DNA from 2 places in the Sporosarcina sp. So3-204 genome. Region 1 is predicted to be linked to the other one. Evidence: a T-box and tRNA genes for the amino acid it is inferred to sense, from the RefSeq annotation. Region 1 holds a T-box; the other holds one or more tRNA genes.
What was found. The T-box of region 1 lies ahead of trpS (tryptophan--tRNA ligase). A T-box ahead of a tRNA ligase gene usually reads a tRNA of that ligase, here a tRNA-Trp.
Positions count from the first base shown of each region.

Region 2: it encodes a tRNA-Trp, which carries the amino acid that the T-box ahead of trpS (tryptophan--tRNA ligase) is inferred to sense. The anticodon was not compared.

Region 1 covers NZ_CM176485.1:801,322-808,559, reverse strand. Annotated here, with positions in the region: gene pepF (oligoendopeptidase F) at 1-1,406, opposite strand, end outside; gene AC3RV6_RS03810 (competence protein CoiA) at 1,458-2,600, opposite strand; gene mecA (adaptor protein MecA) at 2,803-3,462, opposite strand; gene spxA (transcriptional regulator SpxA) at 3,708-4,103, opposite strand; gene AC3RV6_RS03795 (putative glycoside hydrolase) at 4,513-5,718, opposite strand; T-box leader at 5,843-6,074, shown strand; gene trpS (tryptophan--tRNA ligase) at 6,137-7,123, shown strand; gene AC3RV6_RS03785 (YuzI family membrane protein) at 7,080-7,238, opposite strand, start outside.
Region 2 covers NZ_CM176485.1:3,046,879-3,054,116, reverse strand. Annotated here, with positions in the region: rRNA gene AC3RV6_RS15135 (23S ribosomal RNA) at 1-495, shown strand, start outside; rRNA gene rrf (5S ribosomal RNA) at 646-761, shown strand; tRNA gene AC3RV6_RS15125 (tRNA-Asn) at 808-882, shown strand; tRNA gene AC3RV6_RS15120 (tRNA-Ser) at 887-978, shown strand; tRNA gene AC3RV6_RS15115 (tRNA-Glu) at 1,006-1,077, shown strand; tRNA gene AC3RV6_RS15110 (tRNA-Val) at 1,259-1,334, shown strand; tRNA gene AC3RV6_RS15105 (tRNA-Met) at 1,363-1,437, shown strand; tRNA gene AC3RV6_RS15100 (tRNA-Asp) at 1,442-1,517, shown strand; tRNA gene AC3RV6_RS15095 (tRNA-Phe) at 1,539-1,614, shown strand; tRNA gene AC3RV6_RS15090 (tRNA-Thr) at 1,637-1,712, shown strand; tRNA gene AC3RV6_RS15085 (tRNA-Tyr) at 1,836-1,920, shown strand; tRNA gene AC3RV6_RS15080 (tRNA-Trp) at 2,013-2,086, shown strand; tRNA gene AC3RV6_RS15075 (tRNA-His) at 2,105-2,180, shown strand; tRNA gene AC3RV6_RS15070 (tRNA-His) at 2,205-2,280, shown strand; tRNA gene AC3RV6_RS15065 (tRNA-Gln) at 2,290-2,361, shown strand; tRNA gene AC3RV6_RS15060 (tRNA-Gly) at 2,370-2,444, shown strand; tRNA gene AC3RV6_RS15055 (tRNA-Cys) at 2,455-2,528, shown strand; tRNA gene AC3RV6_RS15050 (tRNA-Leu) at 2,567-2,647, shown strand; gene AC3RV6_RS15045 (Fic family protein) at 3,369-3,755, shown strand; gene AC3RV6_RS15040 (ASCH domain-containing protein) at 3,928-4,392, opposite strand; gene AC3RV6_RS15035 (hypothetical protein) at 4,707-4,871, shown strand; gene AC3RV6_RS15030 (IS3 family transposase) at 4,913-5,386, shown strand; gene gloB (hydroxyacylglutathione hydrolase) at 5,935-6,636, shown strand; gene gloA (lactoylglutathione lyase) at 6,798-7,178, shown strand.

The DNA of each region.
Region 1 (7,238 bases):
TCAGCAAACATCGTCTGACGGAAGACAGTACCACGGAAACCATCAAGCCAGTAATTTAGTAAATAAATACGTTTTTGTTCATCTTCTGTTGTTTTCAATAAATGATCGTTTAGAATCGCTTCATTTACAGTTGATGCAACCTCAGCAACAAAAATAGAATAACCGCTGTAAACATAAGGCTGATGTTTTCTTGAATAATAACTGTGTACACTATGGCCAAACTCATGCGCCAAAGTAAATAAATTGCTAACATTATCTTGCCAGTTCATCAGCACATACGGATTTGTACCATAAGCACCTGATGAATAAGCACCTGAACGTTTACCAACGTTCTCACGCACATCAACCCAACGATTTTCAAGACCTTCCTTGACAATCTCACCGTACTCTTCTCCAAGTGGATGAAAACTATCTAACATCGTTTTTGAAGCATCTTCATATGTGATTTTCATATCGGCATCCGGAACAAGTGGTGCAAACAAATCCCACATATGGAGTTCATCAAGTTCAAATACTTTTTTCCTTAAAGCTACGTATCTTTGAAGCAAATGCACATTTTTATTAATTGTCGACACAAGGTTATCATAAACTTGCTCCGGAATATGATTGCTCGACATTGCAGCAGCTCGTGCAGATGGATAATTTCTAATGCGCGCACTTACATTATCACTTTTTATATTTCCAGATAATGTAGAAGCGAATGTATTTTGGAATTTCCCGTAAGTTGAATACATCGCCTTAAATGCAGCTTCTCTAACTTTCTCATCATTACTTTCGAGAAAACCAATATAACGACCATGGGACAGTTCAACCTCTTCCCCGTCCTCATTCTTCACTTTCGGAAATTTAAGATCCGCGTTATTCAGCATACTAAAAGTTTCTGAAGCACTTCCGGTAACCTCTGATAACTGCGCAAGAAGTGCCTCTTGTTCAGCAGGCAATACATGTGGACGTTCCGTATTGATTTCTTCAATCTCTTGTTTATAAAGAAGTAGCGCTTCATTATTTTCAACAAGATTGTTTAATGTTTCTTCATCAATTGATAGGAGTTCTGGTAAGAAAAATGACAATGCTGTCGATGCTTTAACGAGTAATGTTTTGGCACGACTTTCCATCGCTTGGTAAAAACTATTTATTGTATCTTGATCAGTTTTTAAATGAGCATACGTGTACAAACGGCGCAATCTTTCCGACAAAGAATCGCGGTATGTTAATGCTTTAAAAAGGGCATCAGAACCATCTCCAAGTGTTCCTTTGTATGTTTCTGCTTCCTTTGAAAACTCCTCAATCAGCAAGTATTCTTCTTCCCATGCTTGATCAGTAGCAAAAATATCTTCAAGGCGCCACGTTTCCTCAACTTTCACTTCATCGCGAGTTAACACTCTATTCTTAGAATCAATCGACATTTAATATCCCCCTTGTATACTTATTTCGAGTTACGGAACATCTCTATTTTCTCAATCTTCACTACAGTTTGCAAGTAATGTATTTTCAATACAATTAGCGAGTAGTTTATCACCGAATACAATATCATCTTTTAAAGATTCTACACCCATTGATTCAAGAAAAAATTGATATTTTATACAAGCATTCACTTGTCTTTTCGATACACCTTCGAACTTTTTTACAAAACTGTACATATCCCCCTTTGTAATTTCATTAAATTTCATACCTCTCTTTTTAAAAAAGTAAACAAATAAAAGTTGCCACTCGACAGCCTCTTCACGAAAAGGATTCAAACTTGTCAAAGGCACGCCAATCCATAACGGCAATTCAAGAGGTCGCACTCTCAGCTCATAGCATCCCCGTAGAAACGGTTCATTAATCCCTCTTCTGTTTAATAAAACTTTCGTATTCAGAAATTTATTCCGCATAGCGCGAAAACTCAATGCATAACTTTGAAAATCTTTAAAAGTAGGATTTTTCACGCGCGCAAAAGGAAAAATTTGTTTTGACATACACAAAGTACGATGAATACCTATATACCTTTTTCCAGCAATTTGTAGGAGACTGTGTACATAATGGAATTGTTCTAATTTGGGATCATATGTTAGTAGAAAAATATTTTTTGGAAAACTTCGGCTAATAAAAGTTTCCTCAAATTTAGATAGATAGAAGATGCCAACACCTTGGGGAGATTTCTTTATCTTTTCAGGGGTATTCAAAATCCAAATAGGCTTCATACCTACACGATTAAAACCTTGTGTTCTAGACTTAATTTCAGCAATAGGTATAGAACTACACTGAAACTCTATTGGAATACTTTCTTTATTATAGGTTATAAGAAGATCTGGACGCTGGGCCAAACTTTTAGAATAAGGTTCTAGCTTTACCTCACTAACTTTCTTCTCGAAAAAATTAAATAACTGTTGTTTACCAATTAGGTGTTCTGTAGACTCCCCTTCAGAAAATGTAGCAGAGCAGGAAACATTCACCTCATGCGCAAAATGGGGTATTACTATTTCACCCACTTTTAGTTTTACAGCATTATCACATTGTGTACAATAAAATTTTGTTACCTTTCTCCATTCTCTCAATTGATTCTTATCCATCTTCTGAGAAAGTATAATATACTTTCCTTCAATAGTCTTTGCCGTCAAAATTGCGCATCACTCCTTTTTATAATATTACGAACTATTCAGAGAAATTGCAAGTGTATTAGAAAAAACTGTGGCATTCATCGGTAGCAATGTCTTGGCATGATTTCAAGTTCTTAGAAACTTGTTTAAAAGAACCTTAAATATTTACACACAAAAAAACGCAATAGCAAATTAAGCTATTGCGTTTACTAATTTTTATACTTTAAAAATATTTAACAACTTGAGTGAAAACATCGGATTCCATAACAATATCTCCATATTCCTCAAGACGGTGAATGGTCATATTCGACAGCGAGCCAAATTCAGTAAGAAAACTAAACAAATCTGACTTACTATCATCTTCCATTAAGTCTTTATCATACTCGACATACAAATAATACATGTCTTTTAAGAAGTATAAAGAAGTGTTAGCTTCATATCCTAACTGTTCAACTCGTTTCGAGAGTCGGATTATATCTTCGAAGTCTTTAAAGTAAAATGTATTATCCGTCCATTCTACTCCACTATTTCCACCGGCTGACAAAGCGTCATCAGCATTTTCAAACATAGTACCATCTGCTTGCTGAAACAACTTTTTTGTTTCTTCTTGATCAAATGGATGCTCTTGCGAGTGTCCATCTTCGTTTTGAGCACGCGTTACCGTAACTTCAATTCCATTGTTCATTGCATGGACTTGAATCCAAAGTGGACCTTCCACTTCAAACTCGGATTCTTCACTTATTTCGTCCATCATATCCCAAAAAAGTTCTTCACTTTTATCACGGTTATACCAAACTTCTTCACGCGTAAAGCCACGCTCTTCTATATCAATATACGTTAAAAAGAATTTAACTGTGTTTTCGTTTATTCGTTCTATTTCCATTCCAATCTCCCCCTCCCTATTGAATAGGATTATAGCAGTCCCTTAAACTAAAAAATAAAACCTACAATGCTTATTCTTACTATATGACCGACCGTCAATATTTGTAAGGGTTTTTCCACAGTTCTCTACTTTTATTAGTATAAGCAATTGTAGATAACATTTATTAGGAAAGCAAGGAAAAGATAAAAGCCGATAGGTTTTGGCATTTTACAATGACCCACCTATCAGCTTTTTATTTCATACACTTAGTTTACCATTCGACGTGCTTCAAGCAACTGATAAGCTCTTACTTTTCTAGGTAAGAATCGACGTATCTCATCTTCATTATATCCTACTTGAAGTCTTTTTTCATCAAGTATAATTGGTCTTCTGAGAAGACCTGGATGTTCTTGAATTAATTCATATAATCTTTGCAATGGTAAACTTTCTACATCGACATTTAATTTTTGATATATTTTAGATCTCGTTGAAATTATCTCATCCGTACCGTCTTCTGTCATACGAAGGATTTCTTTAATTTCAGCGATATTTAAAGGTTCTGAGAAAATATTTCTTTCTGTATATGGAATTTCATGTTCCTCAAGCCAAGCTTTAGCTTTCCTACATGACGTACAGCTTGGTGATGTAAATAATGTGACCATCATATGCTGACACTTCCTTTCAATTCGGCTAATTGATAAATCATTTTATTTTATTATAGGTTAATTAGAATAATTTTAATCGAAATCCTTATACTTAAGTATACACAATTTCATTAATTAAGAAAACACTTTTTAAAAATTACTTTATTTCTAATGTTACTTTCGTCACAATTCCGCAATATAAAAGACTTTACAGGAAATTTTGTTGTACATATACTGTTATTCCCATCTGATATACTTTTTAAACATCTGATTCAAAAATTAAGTAGAAATTCTCATTTAGGTTCTCCTTATTGAAAAAGTTAATTACTACTTAATAGTACGTTCAACCAATTAAAAGGTTTCATTTTAATTAAACTTAATTAATTTAATTGAAAATAAATCATAATCCATTCATCAGTTATTAATTTTACTGCTTATAATTTACGTCCTTTGAATAAGTATTTCCAGCATTCCATAAAAGATACTCATCTATACCATTATCTTTTAAACCTTTAATTTGCGCTTCGACTTCTGACTTACCATATCTAATGTAATTGCCCTTTCCTAACCATGAAGCGGTAAAGTCTTGTAGCCATGGTCGTGAAACAGGTTTGTTTTCAAGTGCCTCTAGCACCTTGTTTTCAACCTTGGCGTATTCAGCAACTAATTGATAAGGCTCCAAATCAGGTTTCGCAATTCCGAAATAAGAAGTCCAATGACTTGGATAGATCATTGATGAAATGACATCAACATTTTCTGAGATTTTCGAAAAGTTTTGTCCGATGCCCGGCGCTTCAGTTAATGTTGCAGCATAACCAAATATATCTACAGAAACTTCAACTCCGTAAGGTTTTAACTGCTCTCTAGCATAAGCTACAAAATCTGTAATCGCCTCAACACGGCGTTGTATGGGATCAAGTTCAGATTGTGAATAGTCTTGAAAGTCAAATTTCAATGTATCATCTCGATTTTCAAACCCTTCAGGAAAACGGACATAATCAAATTGAATTTCCTTAAAACCCATTTTTGCTGCTTCAATTGCCACTTCTACATTATGTTCCCAAACTTCTTTCATGAATGGATTAACAAATGCTTCACCACGTCGATTTTTCCAAACTGCGCCATTATCCATAAATGATAATTCAGGACGCATTTCCGCAAGAACACTATCTTTAAAAACGACAATACGTCCAATTGGATAGATTTTTTTCTCCTCCAAAACTTTCAACATATCATTTGGATTCGTAATATATGGTTTACCTATATTCAATTCTTTTAATGGCGAATCATCATCTGGCAAATATGTAATATTCCCATAGTCATCTTTTATATCAATCACCATGGCGTTAAGATCAGTATTATCAAGCAAGTCGACTAACTTATTGAACTTTTCCCCACCAGCGGAATGACCTGTAACATAAATTCCGCGAACAGCATCCGGATATTCAAAGGTTAATCCTGAATTATATTTAAACAAAGATGAAGACGCAATAAGTTGTAAATCTATTAACTTAAGGCCGTGTGTAATCTGAGTAAAGTCTTCTATTTCTTTATTTTCCGTAGCTTGAGTAGTTGATGGAGCAGCAATAAAAATGATGCATACCAATGATGCAATCCACTTCGTTATTCTCAATACGACACACTTCCCTTCTATTCTCCTTTAGTTTAACAATGTTTCGACACGATTGATAGAGCTAAACAGGACTTATTTCTTGCAATTGTAAATACTTCAACATATAATACATAAAATATGTATAGTATCGGCGTTGAAGGAAATAGTAAGTCCGTGACAGTTTTCAGGGAGTCTGTGGGTATTGTGAACAGATAGCTGGGCGGAGTGAATGGGTTCCAGAGCCTTAATAAGTGAACGCGAGGGAATTTTTTTGCCTTTGCCAAGTAAATTATTACGTCATTCCGCGTTAAGGAGCTTGAGAGGCCTACGGGCAATTCGGGTGGTACCACGATTAAAAAAGATTAGTCGTCCCTATTTTAGAGGGGACGACTAATCTTTTTTGCGTACAACTTTTATTTAAATTAGGAGGAGAATGATTATGAAAACGATTTTTTCAGGCGTACAACCTACTGGCACTGTAACATTGGGGAACTATATTGGGGCATTTCGTCAGTTCGTTGAATTACAACATGAAGCTAATTGCTTATTTTGTATAGTTGATCAGCACGCAATTACTGTTCAACAGGATCCAAAACAATTACAAGAAACAATTCGATCACTAGCTGCTCTATATGTTGCTAGTGGAATTGATCCAGAAAAGGCAGTATTGTTTATCCAATCAGAAGTTCCTGCACATGCACAAGCTGGATGGATCATGCAATGCGTGTCCTATATCGGAGAACTTGAAAGAATGACTCAGTTTAAAGACAAGTCAGAAGGTCAAGAAGGTGTTTCTTCGGCATTGCTAACTTATCCACCTTTAATGGCTGCTGACATTCTACTGTATAATACTGACATTGTTCCTGTAGGAGATGATCAAACACAGCATCTCGAATTAACTAGGGATCTGGCAGAACGTTTCAATAACCGTTACGGGAAAACATTGACGATTCCTGAAATTCGTATTCCTAAAAATGGAGCACGCATAAAATCACTTCAAGATCCTTTGAAGAAGATGAGTAAGTCCGATCCGAATAAACGTGCTACCATTTCACTCCTTGATACACCTAAAGAAATAGAAAAGAAAATAAAAAGTGCTGTCACAGATTCTGAAGGTATCGTAACTTTTGACGTTGAAAACAAGCCAGGCGTTGCAAACCTACTAACAATTGAAGCCGCTATGAGCAATAAAACAATCGAGGAACTTGTCTCTAAATACGATGGGCTTCGTTATGGTGATTTCAAAGCTGGCGTTGCTGAAGCGATTATAAATCATCTAACACCTATTCAAGAAAAGTATTATAATCTACTTGATTCAAATGATCTTGACAGAATTTTAGATAATGGTGCAGAACGTGCGAATGCCATTGCGACAGTAACTCTTAAGCGGATGGAGAACGCGATGGGGCTCGGTAGAAAACGATAATCATTAGTGTGATTGCTGAAATAATTAAAAGCGCAAAGTCTGCTGTTCGAACAATAAAGTAAAAAACTTGGCTCCATTCATAACCAAGTGTTCTATAATTAAAATAAAAAATAAT
Region 2 (7,238 bases), 1.5 Mb from region 1:
GCATGGAAGGGCCATCGCTCAACGGATAAAAGCTACCCCGGGGATAACAGGCTTATCTCCCCCAAGAGTCCACATCGACGGGGAGGTTTGGCACCTCGATGTCGGCTCATCGCATCCTGGGGCTGTAGTCGGTCCCAAGGGTTGGGCTGTTCGCCCATTAAAGCGGTACGCGAGCTGGGTTCAGAACGTCGTGAGACAGTTCGGTCCCTATCCGTCGCGGGCGCAGGAAATTTGAGAGGAGCTGTCCTTAGTACGAGAGGACCGGGATGGACACACCGCTGGTGTACCAGTTGTCTTGCCAAAGGCATAGCTGGGTAGCTACGTGTGGACGGGATAAATGCTGAAAGCATCTAAGCATGAAGCCCCCCTCGAGATGAGATTTCCCATTACGCAAGTAAGTAAGATCCCTCAGAGATGATGAGGTTGATAGGTCCGGGGTGTAAGTACGGCGACGTATGTAGCTGACGGATACTAATTGATCGAGGACTTAACCAAATAACGTAAGAAGTAAGTGGGCTGATTCCCCTGATTTGTGAAGATTATCTGTTTTATTCAGTTTTGAGTGAATAAAAAATATTTATATTTTAATTTCGCTTGACATTTATTGTAAGTTTGTTATAATTAATCATGTTGTGTGTAAAACAGTTCAGTGGCGATAGCGAAGAGGTCACACCCGTTCCCATCTCGAACACGGTAGTTAAGCTCTTCAGCGCCGATGGTAGTTGGGGGTTTCCCCCTGCAAGAGTAGGACGTTGCTGGTCTGTTTTAAACAAATTTAATTTAATTATACAGTTTGTTATATACTATTCCGCAGTAGCTCAGTGGTAGAGCTATCGGCTGTTAACCGATCGGTCGTAGGTTCGAATCCTACCTGCGGAGCCATATTGGAGAGCTGTCCGAGTGGCCGAAGGAGCACGATTGGAAATCGTGTAGGCGGTTTACGCTGTCTCAAGGGTTCAAATCCCTTGCTCTCCGCCAAAGTCGTATCAGTTTATTATTAATTAAGGCCCCTTGGTCAAGCGGTTAAGACACCGCCCTTTCACGGCGGTATCACGGGTTCGAATCCCGTAGGGGTCATTAAGGCTTTATCAACGCGTAATCTGCGTTGAAAATAGCCTACCTTGAAGCACTAATCAAAACTAAGTTTTGTTAGTTGAGGCAGTTTTCGAGGCAATAATCGAAAATGTACTTGCCGGAAAACTTCACAAAGAAAAACATTCAAAAGGTATCTTTTGAAATGGATTTCAAATAACACCCAGGAGGATTAGCTCAGCTGGGAGAGCACCTGCCTTACAAGCAGGGGGTCGGCGGTTCGAGCCCGTCATCCTCCACCATTTTAATTAGTATTAGTTTTATTATTATCGCGGGGTGGAGCAGTGGTAGCTCGTCGGGCTCATAATCCGAAGGTCACAGGTTCAAATCCTGTCCCCGCAACCAAATAGGTCCCGTAGTGTAGCGGTTAACATGCCTGCCTGTCACGCAGGAGATCGCGGGTTCGATTCCCGTCGGGACCGCCATTTTTTTAAATAATAATATGTGGCTCAGTAGCTCAGTCGGTAGAGCAAAGGACTGAAAATCCTTGTGTCGGCGGTTCGAATCCGTCCTGAGCCACCATTTAAATACAATAAAATAAGTAGCCGGAGTAGCTCAACTGGTAGAGCAACTGACTTGTAATCAGTAGGTTGAGGGTTCAAGTCCTTTCTCCGGCACCATTTCTTATAGTATAAGCTACGCAGTAATGTGAAGCTTATCGCAGCTCTTTATAAAATTGAGAGAAGCACGAGTAGAATAATAAAGCTGACGCAGTATTATGAAGCTTATTGCAATTATAATATGGTGGGGTAGCGAAGTGGCTAAACGCGGCGGACTGTAAATCCGCTCCCTACGGGTTCGGCAGTTCGAATCTGCCCCCCACCACCAACTTTTCAAAAAACTGTTGGATAAAGTGAGAGCTTTTAAGAATTAATTTTATGTATATTATTATTAATGCTTTAATATAATATTTATATTACAGGGGTATAGTTCAATGGTAGAATAAAGGTCTCCAACACCTTCGATGTGGGTTCGAATCCTACTACCCCTGCCATTTTTATGTTTTATTATGGCGGTTGTGGCGAAGTGGTTAACGCATCGGATTGTGATTCCGACACTCGGGGGTTCAATTCCCCTCATCCGCCCCATTTAAATTAAATACTTATATTATGGCGGTTGTGGCGAAGTGGTTAACGCATCGGATTGTGATTCCGACATTCGGGGGTTCAATTCCCCTCATCCGCCCCATTAGATTTTTGGGGTATAGCCAAGCGGTAAGGCAACGGACTTTGACTCCGTTACTCGTTGGTTCGAATCCAGCTACCCCAGTAAAGTTCGCGGAAGTAGTTCAGTGGTAGAATACGACCTTGCCAAGGTCGGGGTCGCGGGTTCGAATCCCGTCTTCCGCTCCATTTAAATTATGGCGGCATAGCCAAGCGGTAAGGCATGGGTCTGCAACACCTTTACCACCGGTTCGATTCCGGTTGCCGCCTCCATATTGAACTTATTTATAAAACTAAATATATATTGTTAAGCCCGAGTGGTGGAATGGCAGACACGTCGCACTCAAAATGCGATGCCGCGAGGCGTGCCGGTTCAAGTCCGGCCTCGGGTATAGCCTGGTCTTTTCTAGTCAAGTTGAGAAAGGCCTATAGCATCTACAAACGTTGATAACACAGCGTTTGTAGATGCTTTTTATTTTGGCTGAATACGATAGGTTTTGAAGACTTTATGCACAAATTCTGCACAAGGATTACATAAACATGTTCTCAAAGATCGAAATTGTTTCTTCTTTATCTTTTTCTCTCATCTCATCTAAGGTTTGCGAATAGGTCTTCCAAGTTGTCTCTACATCCTTATGTCCAAGTCATTCGCACATAGTTCATAGAAACCTTTTGATTGGATTCACCACAATATAGAAGCACACTTGCATGTGTGTGACGTAAGCCGTGCACATTGGGTATTACTTATGATATCCTGGTAGTAGAACAATGGTGTTGATTAGGCACTGTGAAAACTTGATAATCTATCTGGACTTCGATTGCTAGTCGTTGGCAAGCAACATGAAAACCTAATCAGAGTATTTAGGAAGAAGAGTGTGAGTAGTAATACTTACCGCTCTTCTTTTTCATTTTTAAAAAAGTTGATTAATGATGATGAATAAATCAGTGTTATTTGAAGAACAAAAAAAATTCCTATTCGGAGCTTAATATAGTGTTGCATGAGCATCTCACGAAATGTGTTGAACTCCTTTCATTTAAAGTAGTTGTACACTAATACCTTCAGAATTTTAATAATGGTATAATTAAAATACAGAAATAAGGGTGGTGGTGTACATGAGCCACTTAATAGAAAAGATGACATATGAATATTTAGAGGATTTTTTGGTTCGTTTAGCACATCATTCAAGTGCAATTGAGGGTAATACAATTACGTTACCAGAAACAGTGACAATCATACTAAATGACACGCTTCCAAATAACGCAAACATAACTAGAAGAGAATTTTACGAAGTATATTCTCACCAACAAGCATTTGAGTATCTTGTGCATTCGATAGAAAATAATAAACCTTTATCAGTCTCTATCATAAAAGAGATATATGAAAAGTTAACGGATTGGTTGCAACATGATAAAGGGCAATTTAAAACTGAGGATAATTATATAAAAGGGGTAGAATTCTCAAGGGAATCACCTGAACAAGTACCACAATTAATGGATTAGTTAATTGGAAACTTGAATTATCATTTGGAAAATGTAGGAACGTTGAAGTTTATAAAAATGCTGCGAAACGTCTCAAAAATATAAAGAAAAAGCATCAATGAAATCAATTATGATTTCATTGATGCTTTTTTAAGAATGAAGCTTAGCTTACTTCACAATCGCCCCCGAATGCTTAAGGCATAACCGGCTGTTCATCTTTTACATGAATCACTTCAAAGCGTTCACAAACAAGAAGCATATCCTCCGAAAATTCAAGTTCAATCGAATTTAGTTCTTTTCTAAAGAATTCCTCATGTGCTTCCCACCAATATCGGTAAGTCCTATCTCCTTCGCCTTCCGCAATAGCAAATACCTCACTGACCTTATTCATTGGAGTTATCGTAACTTCTACAGTCTTAGTGATTGCTACGGGTTTATCGTCACTGTTTAAAATAATATTGTAAGCTTCCGTTGCTGGAAGTGGTTCATTCTCAAGTTCATAGAAAATGTGACCTGAACATGTTGCAGTTTTAATGCCGTCAACTACTAAACCTGCAAGGTAATCAGGTGAAACCCCGAATTGCCATGAACTAACAGATTGTGGTTTTTCTTGATTCCCCCAATATTCATCCCAGTATGCTTGTGTAGCTTGATTCATAATTATTACCCCCGTTAGTTTTATCTTTATCGAACTAAATGGCCCGATTTTAGTACGATCCTTATTAAATAATCAGCACCCTTATCTAGCATAAACAATTCACTATTCTCCTATGTACCTCTGGATAGTCTACACTTAGTTAGACAATAAAATTAAGGGCATGTAGAATCATACAAAAGAAGTGAGGAGATCTACTATGTCCAGCAAAAAGAAGAACTATTTCAACAGATTTTAAAAAAAAAGTCGTCGCGCTCTATTAAAATGGGAAAAGCCGACAAGCGATCACCGAGGAATATCAATTAAAGCCATCTGCATTGGATAGATGGATCAAACAATTTAAGGCGTCTGGTTCTTTCAAAGAGAAAGACAACAGAACTGCAGAAGAACAAGAAGTAATTGAACTACGTAAGCGAAATAAACAACTTGAAATGGAAGTTGATATTTTAAAGCAAGCAGCGCTGATCATGCGACGAAAATAGAGGATATTCAAAAGAATCGCCACAAATATTCGGTATCAGCAATGTGTAAAATCCTTCAAATCGCACGTAGTACCTTCTATTATGAAACTGAAATATCCGCTCAAAAAGAACAAGAAAAATTAGAAGAAGAACGCCTATTAAAAGAACATATTACGAAAGTTTTTAATAACAATCACAAAGTGTATGGCACTCGAAAAATAAAGATTGAATTAGATAAAGAGGAAGCATTATTTCCAGTCTCCAGACGTCGAATTGGACGTTTAATGAGCGCGCTAGGCCTTGAATCAAAGTATGCCGAACCATCTTATAAACCAATGGCGACAAGCTCTAATGAAGAATCTATTCGAGATGTATTAAACCGAGAATTTGAAGTGGACAAAGAAATGTCCGTGTTAGTCAGCGACTTAACGTATGTAAAAGTAGGACGCCGCTGGTATTATGTTTGTTTTTTAATTGATTTATATAATCGTGAAATTGTCGGGTGGAGCGTTGGTGCACAAAAGACGCAGCCCTAGTTCAACGTGCCTTCGATTCAGTTAACTATCCATTGGGAAGTGTGAACTTGTTTCATACAGACCGCGGTTTAGAATTTTAAAACGTTGGAATCGATGAGCTATTAAGTGATTACAAAATTACGAGATCTCTTAGCCAAAAGGGAAACCCTTATGATAATGCGGTGGCAGAAGCCACATTCAAGATTTTAAAAATTAAATTGATTAACGGCGCGAAATATCAAACGCTTGATAACTTCGATAGACCAATGGCATTACTTAAAATGAAAATGTTTTTTGCTGGAAGGTTTACTCCTTCTAATAGAGTGGATGTACAAAAGATGTTTTTTATTAATATTCATTAAAGCGGTTCAATCTTTTCTCAAATCATTTGTGGTTCTCTCCAAAATGATAGGATTAAGGATTGAATTACAGACAGAGGAAGTTGTTTCCTTCATGTATATTAATAATCTCTGTGTTATGATAGTAGGCTAAACTAAAACTTGTCGGTGCAAGGGGAAAAATAGTCTCCAAACCGCAAATTAAATATATAAAAGAGGAGGAATCATAAGGTGATTATTCATCCAATCAAAGCCTTTTCTGATAATTATATATGGTGCATTCAAGAAGAAACAGAGGCAGTTGTGGTTGATCCAGGAAAAGCAAGAGTTGTCCTTGATTACCTTGAAGAAAAGCAGCTTCGTTTGGCGGCCATACTTTTAACTCATATGCATGAAGATCATACCGGCGGGGTACGGGAGATTCTAGCCAGTCATCCGGAAAGTCTTGTTTATGGACCGGAAGAAACGAAAGACTTGGTGAATAGCGTTGTAAAGGAAGGGGACTTCTTTAACTTGTTGGGCCAAACTTTCCAAGTCTACGAATCAGGAGGCCATACGCAAGGCCATATCAGTTTTTTAATGGACAATAATCTCTTTTGCGGGGATGCCTTGTTTTCAGCTGGATGCGGTCGGGTTTTTACCGGCAATTACGAAGCTCAATATGAAACTTTGCAGAAATTTAAGCGCTTAGATAATGATATAAGTGTTTATCCCGGTCACGAGTATACCGATACTAATTTACGTTTTGCATACGACATGCATCCGGAAAATAAAAAAATTTCCAAATCATTGGAAGAAGTCCAGGAATTGCGTGCTAAAGGACAGCCAACACTTCCGACAACAATCGGCAGGGAGAAGGAAATAAACCTTTTTCTGCAAGCAGAAACATTGGAGGACTTTATCGAATTGCGTAAAGCCCGTGATGACTTCTAGAACAATTACTGGGTTGCTTTTTGCCGAATGATATATAACGAAAATTGAAAAGACAAGAATTATAAAAAAGGTACAGTACCTTCCAGGAAGAAATCGCATCAAGTGTACTTATATAGTATCTATGATAAGATAAGATCAATAAAATTATGGAGGATGATACAATGAACCAAGTGCTCGTTGAAATTTGTTTACGTGTTAGAGACATTGATGCTACTTTAGATTTTTATACTGAGCTTTTTGATTTTGAAGTAGCCAGTCGCAGAGAATTCCCTGATGATAAATTTGATTTAATCTATCTAAATTCACCAGGTTCTTCAGTACAAATAGAACTTACTTATAATTATGATGCAGATCCATATGTTATAGGAGATGGCTTCAGTCATTTAGGCGTAACAGTAAATGATTTAGAAGAAATGCATGAAATTTGTAAAGCTTCTTCTTATGAAACAGGTGAATTGAGAGGACTTTCAGGTGGAACACCTTCTTACTTCTTTGTTACTGACCCTGACGGCTATAGAATCGAAGTAAAGCGTAAGAACTAAAACGTTCTAAATACAAAAATAATTGTAAAAAGCCTAACCCTCGACCCTCTAATTACAAAA